One region of the Telluria sp. ZB2R32 genome, then DNA from elsewhere that is predicted to be linked to it. Evidence: riboswitches for the same ligand, from Rfam matches in the RefSeq annotation. Region 1 holds a riboswitch; the other holds the start of a gene.

Region 1 (3,957 bases):
CGCACACGGCATCGGCGTGACGGCCTACATGCCGCTCGCGTACGGCAAGGTATTGACTGACCCGGTCATCGGCGCGATCGCCGCGCGGTTGGAGGCGACCCCGGCCCAGGTGACGCTGGCCTGGCTGCTGGCGCAAGGCTACACGGCGATTCCCTCGTCGACGCGGCGAGAAAACCTGGCCGGCAACCTGGCCGCGTGCACGCTCGTGCTGGGTGCGGACGACGTCGCCGCCATCGATGCGCTCGACCGTGGCGAGCGTCTGGTGAGCCCCGACTTCGGACCGGATTGGAACTGAGTGGGACTAACTGTCCAGTTCCGGATAGCGGCGGAAGATGCCCTCTTCGTTGAACGGGATGCGGCGCGTCGACGCCAGGTAGGCCGCAATCCGCGGACGCTCGGCTACACGCCGGCGTAGCGCCGCCAGGTTCGGATGCTGCGCCAGCGCGCGTCCGGTCGCCTTGGGAAAGGCGTAGGCGAGTCCCTCGATGGTCTGGAACAGCGACAGGTCGGCGTAGGTGATTTCCGCGCCGAGCAGGTAGTCCTTGTCGCCCAGCACGTGGCCGAAATAATTGAAAAACTTCGGGATGCGCGCCGCCGTGAAATCGCCCGCCCGGCGCCGCGCTTCTTCCTGCTGGTCTTCGTAATACAGGCTGTTGCCGACCGGGTGGTGGGTATCGTGCGCTTCGCCCACCAGGTCGGCAATCGTCAGCTGCAACTGGTGCGTCCACAGCCGCCCGGCCGTGTCCTGCGGCGCCAGGCCATGGCGCTCGCCCAGGACCATCAAGATCGCCGCCGTCTGGCCGATCGTCATGCCTTCGCTGCGCAGGAAAGGCGGCGCGAAGCTCGGCGTCGGCCCCTCCTTCAATGCCGCCATCAAGGCATCGACGCCGCCCGGCCCGCGCGCCACGTCTTCGTAATCCTCGCCCGCTTCCTCCAGCGCCAGCCGGACGAATTCGCCGCGGCCCTGGATGCCGGGCCAATAGAACAGTTCGTATGCCATCGGGGTCTCCGCACAAGTAGGAGGCCGAGTATGGAACAGTTTTTCGGGAAGCCGCGCGCGGATCGTGCTAATCTTGCAATAAAGAATGTTTACTCCAGAGAATAAAACGACCTGAAAGAGAACCACGATGCTGACGATGCGTACGCGCGACGGGATGATGCCGTCGAAAATATTGCCACAGAGAATATGTTTCTCTTGAGCAATCGCACCGCTGGGCCCGGCCGGCTGGGACACCATGAGACTCTTCGCAACCCGCCGTCTTCCACGGAGCGTCCCATGATCCTCGCTCACCTGACCCGTTACTGGCTCGCCCGTCGCAGCGAGCTGCGCTTTTCTTCCTGGCTGCTGTCGGTGGCGCGCAGCGCGCGCGTGCTGCGGTTCTACCGCGACCACGCCGCGCTGTGCAAGCTCGACGTCTACCGCAACCACGTGCTGACGCCGCCCAACGACGATCCCTTCCACCACCTGAGCCACCCGGCCTATCTGGTGCAGGGCCTGAGCCCGCGCCAGCGCGTGCAATGCGTGCTGTCCCATTACCGCTTCGAGGAGACGACGTTCGACACGGCCTACAAGGCGGCCGTGTACGCGGGCGGCGGCCTGACCTTGTGGGAGCAGACGGTCGAGGAACACGCCTTCCTGATCCGGCTCGAGATGGCGTCGCGCACCAATGCCGAGGGCGACCTGACGATCGCGCTGCTGGCCGACGGCAAGGTGCTGCACCGCTTGTCGTTTTCCTGGGTCGAAGGAAAAATCGCCGGCGTACCGGCGCCGCTGGTGCCCCTGGTCGCGCGCAACCAGGGCCGCTGGACCGATTCGGGCGAAGCCTTCGAGGCTTTCGAGCGTTGCTTCCCCAACAATTCGCCCAGCTTCTTCTGCTTCGCGGCAATGCAGGGGCTGGCGCAATCGGTCGGCATGGACCAGGTGCTGGCCGTGAAATGCACCGCGCACATCGCCTACGATCCGGACGAAATCAAGCACTTCGCGAATGCCTACGATGGCTTCTGGAAGGTGCTGGGCGGCGTCGAACTGCCCGGCGACACCTGGCTGGTCGCCCTGCCCTTCTACCTGAAACCGCTGGCCGACATGCCTTCCAAGCACCGCAAGCGCGCCGCCCAGCGCCGCGACAACTGGCGCGCGATCGAGGGCAGCACGCGCGCGACGCTGCAGCGCCACCTGCTGCATGCGCGCTCGCACCATGAGCATGCGGCGCCGTTGCGGGAGCCGGTGGAGGTGTAGATACGTAGGGTGGGCCGGGCCACGAAAGGCACTTGTGCCCACGCGGTCGTGCTGATGCATGCCGCGCCGCTTCAATACCTTCTCACGCACGCATTCCGGTTCGTTTTACTTCGCGAATGCCCACCGGTCCCATCCGCGTGGGCACAAGTGCCCACCCTACCCCATTGCCAGAACTACCACACGGATAAAACTCCGTGTTACACTCGCGCCTCGCTAGGGGTCCTGGAACGTTGTTCCGGGTGAGAGATACCCTTCGTACCTGATCTGGATAATGCCAGCGAAGGAAAGCGCGTCAAGCAGTGCATCCCTTGTTTGCCCTTCCCCCACGTTGGCTCCGGTTGTATTCACGCGTCGCGCATGCGCCGCGCAAACCACGAGCACATCATGAAACCCGTCTTCAAGCATTCCCTCCTCGCCTGCGCCCTCGCGCAAGCATTCTCGGTTCAAGCCCAGACCACCCAGACTGCCCAGGCCGTCGAGGCCGACCAACCAAGTACGCCGATCGCTTCCGTCGTCGTCACCGGCAGCAAATGGACCGTCAGCGACCGCGCCAGCATTGGCGGCTTCGCCGACCTGCCGCTGATGGACATCCCGGCCTCGGTCGTCGCCATCGGGCGCAGCCAGATGCAGGATTTGTCGATCCGCTCGGCCAGCGACGCCGTGCAGTACGACGCCTCGGTCGGCGACGCCTACAACGCGGTCGGCTATGCCGAACAGTTTTCGGTACGCGGCTTCAAACTGAACAACAACTCCGGCTACCGCAAGGACGGCATCGCGATTGCCGGCGATACCCAGATCCCGCTCGAGAACAAGGAACGCTTCGAACTGCTCAAGGGCGTGGCCGGCCTGCAGGCGGGCGTGGCCGCGCCCGGCGGCGTGCTGAACTTCGTGACCAAACGCCCGACGGATACGCCGCTGCGCTCGGTGCTGGTCGAGGCGCGCGAGCGCGGCAGCGTGCACGCCGAGGCGGACATCGGCGGGCGCTTCGAGGACACGCGCTTCGGCTACCGCATCAACGCCGCCGCCGACCGCCTGCGCTCCTACGTACGCGGCGCCGACGGCAAGCGCCAGTTCGCCTCCGGCGCCTTCGACTGGCAGATCACGCCCGATGCGAAGCTCGAACTCGACATGGACTTCCAGCACAAGGAGCAGATCACCGCGCCCGGCTATCAGCTCATTCGCGGCGTCGATCTGCCGGTGAACGTGTCGCCCAAGACCCTGCTCAACGACCAGCCCTGGACCAAACCGGTCGATACCGACAGCACCAACCTCGGCCTGCGTTTCGCCTACAAGCTGAACGCCGACTGGAACGCCACGGTCAGCGCCAACAAGCACTGGTTCAAGCGCGACGACTACACCGCCTTCCCCTATGGCTGCAGCAACGAGGGCGAGGGCTTCTATCCGGGCTACTGCTCGAACGGCGACTACGACGTCTACGACTACCAGAGCGTGGGCGAACGCAAGACGCCGTTCGGCCTGCAGGCCCAACTGCAGGGGCGCTTCAGCAGCGGCGCCGTGCGCCACCTGCTCACCGTCGGCGCCAGCTACGCCGAGCGCCACAACAGCTACGGCGACTACGTCTACGACTACGCCGGCTACAGCAACATCTACCGGCCGCTGGTGACCGACCCGGCGCCGGGCAACCCGGCCACCGGCCCGGTCTACGAACGCTTCCGCGACCGCGAGCGCGGCATCTACGTGCAGGACATCCTTACCCTGTC
Region 2 (3,957 bases), on a different contig from region 1:
ATCTCGGCTTCGGCGGCCAGCGTCGCCGCGCGGGTTTCATCCAGGTCGCGGTACTTGCCGCTGCCGACCAGCAGGCGCGAACGGTACCCCTTGCCCGCGATGGTGAGTAAATCGTCGTTCATGATTTGTCCTTTATTGTCAGCCGCCGCCGATGGCGCGCACGATGTCCACCCGGTCGCGCCCCGCCAGGGGGCGGGTGCTCCACTGCTGGCGCGGCACCACCTGGCGGTTGACGGCCAGTGCCACCGCCGCGTTGCCGATGCCGAGCGCGCGCACCAGGTCGGCGAGCGTGCCGCCTTCGGGCAGGCGGTACGGTTCTCCGTTCAGTTCGATCTCGAGCACGCCTACACCTCGCGGTACAGGCGGGCACCGCCGCGCACGAACTCGACCGCCTTTTCCTGCATGCCCTGCGCCAGCGCGCCCTCCTCGCCGATGCCGCTGGCCGCGGCATAGGCGCGCACTTCCTGGGTGATCTTCATCGAACAGAAATGGGGGCCGCACATCGAGCAGAAATGGGCGACCTTGGCCGACTCTTTCGGCAGCGTCTCGTCGTGGAAGGCGCGCGCCTTGTCCGGGTCGAGGCCGAGGTTGAACTGGTCTTCCCAGCGAAATTCGAAGCGCGCCTTGGAGAGCGCGTTGTCGCGGATCTGGGCGCCCGGGTGGCCCTTGGCCAGGTCGGCCGCGTGGGCGGCGATTTTATAAGTGATGATGCCGTCCTTAACGTCGGCCTTGTCGGGCAGGCCGAGGTGCTCCTTGGGCGTCACGTAGCACAGCATGGCGGTGCCGTACCAGCCGATGTGGGCGGCGCCGATGCCGGACGTGATGTGGTCGTAGCCGGGCGCGATGTCGGTGGTGAGCGGCCCGAGCGTGTAGAACGGCGCCTCGCTGCAGCCTTCCAGCTGCAGGCGCATGTTCTCCTCGATCAGGTGCAGCGGCACGTGGCCGGGCCCTTCGATCATCACCTGCACGTCGTGCTTCCAGGCGAGTTGCGTCAGTTCGCCCAGCGTCGCCAGTTCGGCCAGTTGCGCTTCGTCGTTGGCGTCGTAGATCGAGCCGGGGCGCAAGCCGTCGCCCAGGCTGAAGGCGACGTCGTACTGCTTCATGATGGCGCAGATGTCCTCGAAATGCGTGTACAGGAAGGATTCCTTGTGATGCGCCAGGCACCACTTGGCCATGATCGAGCCGCCGCGCGAGACGATGCCCGTCAGGCGCTTCGCCGTCATCGGCACGTAGGCGAGGCGCACGCCGGCGTGGATGGTGAAATAGTCGACGCCCTGCTCGGCCTGTTCGACCAGGGTGTCGCGGAAGATCTCCCAGGTCAGGTCTTCGGCCTTGCCGTTGACCTTTTCCAGCGCCTGGTAGATCGGCACGGTGCCGATCGGGACCGGGCTGTTACGCACGATCCATTCGCGCGTTTCGTGGATGTGCTTGCCGGTCGAGAGGTCCATCACGTTGTCGGCGCCCCAGCGGATGGCCCAGGTCATCTTGTCGACCTCTTCGCCGATCGAGGATGTCACGGCGGAGTTGCCGATGTTGGCGTTGATCTTGACGAGGAAGTTGCGGCCGATGATCATCGGCTCGCTTTCCGGATGGTTGATGTTGGCCGGGATGATGGCGCGTCCGCGCGCCACCTCCGCGCGCACGAACTCGGGCGTGATCTCGTCCGGGATGCTGGCGCCGAACGACTGGCCCGGATGCTGGCGGCCCAGCAGCCCGGCCGTGCGCTTGCCCAGCGGGCCGGACGCTTCCAGCTGCGCCAGGTATTCCTTGCGGCGCAGGTTTTCGCGCAGGGCGACGAATTCCATCTCGGGCGTGACGATGCCGCGCCGCGCATAGTGCATCTGGGTGACGTTGGCGCCGTCCCTGGCGCGGCGCGGGGTGCGCGTCAGTTCGAAGCGCAGGGCGTCGAGGCTGGGGTCCGCCAGGCGCTGTGCGCCGTAGCTGGAACTGGGACCTGCCAGCTCCTCGGTGTCGCCGCGTTCGGCGATCCAGCCGCGGCGCAGCGCCGGCAGCCCGCGCCGGATGTCGATCCGGGCGGCGGGATCGGTGTACGGGCCGGAGGTGTCGTAGACGAACAGCGGCGGGTTCGGCTCGCCGCCGAAGCTGGCGGGCGTGTCGGACTGTGAGACGGCGCGCATCGGCACCCGGATATCGGGGCGGCTGCCTGCGACGAAGACCTTGGCCGAGTTCGGAAACGGGGTGATGGCGTTCGTGTCCACCGTGGCGGTGGCGGCGTCGAACTGCCGTGCTGGGTTCAGCGGTGCATTCATGTGGCTCCTTTGGGCAGGAGCCAGCAAAGGAGGCGCGAGGTGCGGGCGTGCGGGCGCACGGCCGTTGTCTCGCAGGCTTCCCTTCGCTGGCATTATCCAGATCAGGTTCAGAGGGTATTTCTCACCCGCGCAGCGTTTCGCTGCACAGGACCCCTAGCGTGTGCTGCCATGTGGCAGCGGGTGGATTATAGCTTGCCGGGATTTCTTTACAAGCGATTAATTGGAGGACGTGGGGCGCCTGCCTGCCCAAAAATATCGCCGCAAGGGCAAGAGCGCATCCGCGCCCGCCTCCTCTATAATGGTTCTTTTCGCACATTCAAACGCCATCACATCATGGAATTAGCCAAGTCTTTCGAACCAGCCGACATCGAACAATACTGGCGCGCCGAGTGGGAAGGCCGCGGGTATTTCGCCGCCACCCTCGACGCCGACAAACCAGCGTTCAGCATCCAGCTGCCGCCGCCGAACGTGACGGGCACGCTGCACATGGGCCATGCGTTCAACCAGACCGTGATGGATGGCCTGACGCGCTACTACCGCATGCGCGGCTATAACACCGCCTGGGTTCCGGGCACCGACCACGCCGGCATCGCCACGCAGATCGTGGTCGAGCGCCAGCTCGACGCCCAGAAGATCTCGCGCCACGACCTGGGCCGCGACGAATTCATCAAGAAGGTCTGGGAGTGGAAGGAACAGTCCGGCAACACCATCACCGGCCAGATGCGCCGCCTGGGCGCCTCGGCCGACTGGGACCGCGAATACTTCACGATGGACGAGACCCGTTCGAAAACGGTGTCCGAAGTGTTCGTGCGCCTGTACGAACAGGGCCTGATCTACCGCGGCAAGCGCCTGGTGAACTGGGATCCGAAGCTGGGCACCGCCGTCTCCGACCTGGAAGTCGACTCGGTCGAGGAAGACGGTTCGATGTGGTACATCCAGTACCCGCTGGCCGACGGTTCGGGCACTCTGACGGTGGCCACCACCCGCCCTGAAACGATGCTGGGCGACGTCGCCGTCGCGGTCGATCCGACCGACGAACGCTACGTCCACCTGGTCGGCAAGCTGCTCAAGCTGCCGCTGACGGAGCGCGAGATCCCGATCATCGCCGACAGCTACGTCGACAAGGAATTCGGCACCGGCTGCGTGAAGATCACGCCGGCGCACGATTTCAACGACTACGCCGTCGGCCAGCGCGCCGGCCTGGCGCCGATCACGGTGATGACGCTCGACGCCAGGATGAACGAGAACGCCCCGGCCCAGTACCAGGGCCTGGACCGCTTCGCGGCACGCAAGCAGATCGTCGCCGACCTGGAAGCGCTCGGCCTGCTCGAACAAGTAAAACCGCACAAGCTGATGGTGCCGCGCGGCGACCGGACCGGCGTCGTCATCGAGCCGATGCTGACCGACCAGTGGTTCGTCGCCATGACCAAGCCGGCGCCGGAAGGCACCTTCAATCCGGGCAAATCGATCACCGAAGTGGCGCTGGAAAAGGTCGCCAGCGGCGAGATCAAGTTCGTGCCCGAGAACTGGAGCACGACCTACAACCAGTGGCTCGGTAACATCCAGGACTGGTGCATCTCGCGCCAGCTGTGGTGGGGCCACCGCATCCCGGCCTGGTTCGACGACGCGGGCAACATCGTCGTCGCGCGCGACGAAGAGGAAGCCAAGGCCAAGGCGGCCGCGCAGG

The links. Region 1 has a riboswitch for thiamine pyrophosphate ahead of AC56LG_RS11535 (TonB-dependent siderophore receptor). Riboswitches for the same ligand answer to the same signal wherever they lie in the genome.
Region 2: linked by a shared signal. The riboswitch ahead of thiC (phosphomethylpyrimidine synthase ThiC) and the one ahead of AC56LG_RS11535 (TonB-dependent siderophore receptor) in region 1 are both predicted to bind thiamine pyrophosphate.

What each region holds. Positions count from the first base shown of each region.
Region 1 is NZ_JCASIG010000003.1:475,214-479,170, reverse strand. It holds gene dkgB (2,5-didehydrogluconate reductase DkgB) at 1-295, shown strand, start outside; gene AC56LG_RS11545 (glutathione S-transferase) at 302-1,000, opposite strand; gene AC56LG_RS11540 (DUF535 family protein) at 1,277-2,236, shown strand; TPP riboswitch at 2,442-2,539, shown strand; gene AC56LG_RS11535 (TonB-dependent siderophore receptor) at 2,621-3,957, shown strand, end outside.
Region 2 is NZ_JCASIG010000001.1:1,020,104-1,024,060, forward strand. It holds gene AC56LG_RS04430 (thiazole synthase) at 1-122, opposite strand, end outside; gene thiS (sulfur carrier protein ThiS) at 139-342, opposite strand; gene thiC (phosphomethylpyrimidine synthase ThiC) at 345-2,270, opposite strand; TPP riboswitch at 2,332-2,435, opposite strand; gene AC56LG_RS04445 (valine--tRNA ligase) at 2,604-3,957, shown strand, end outside.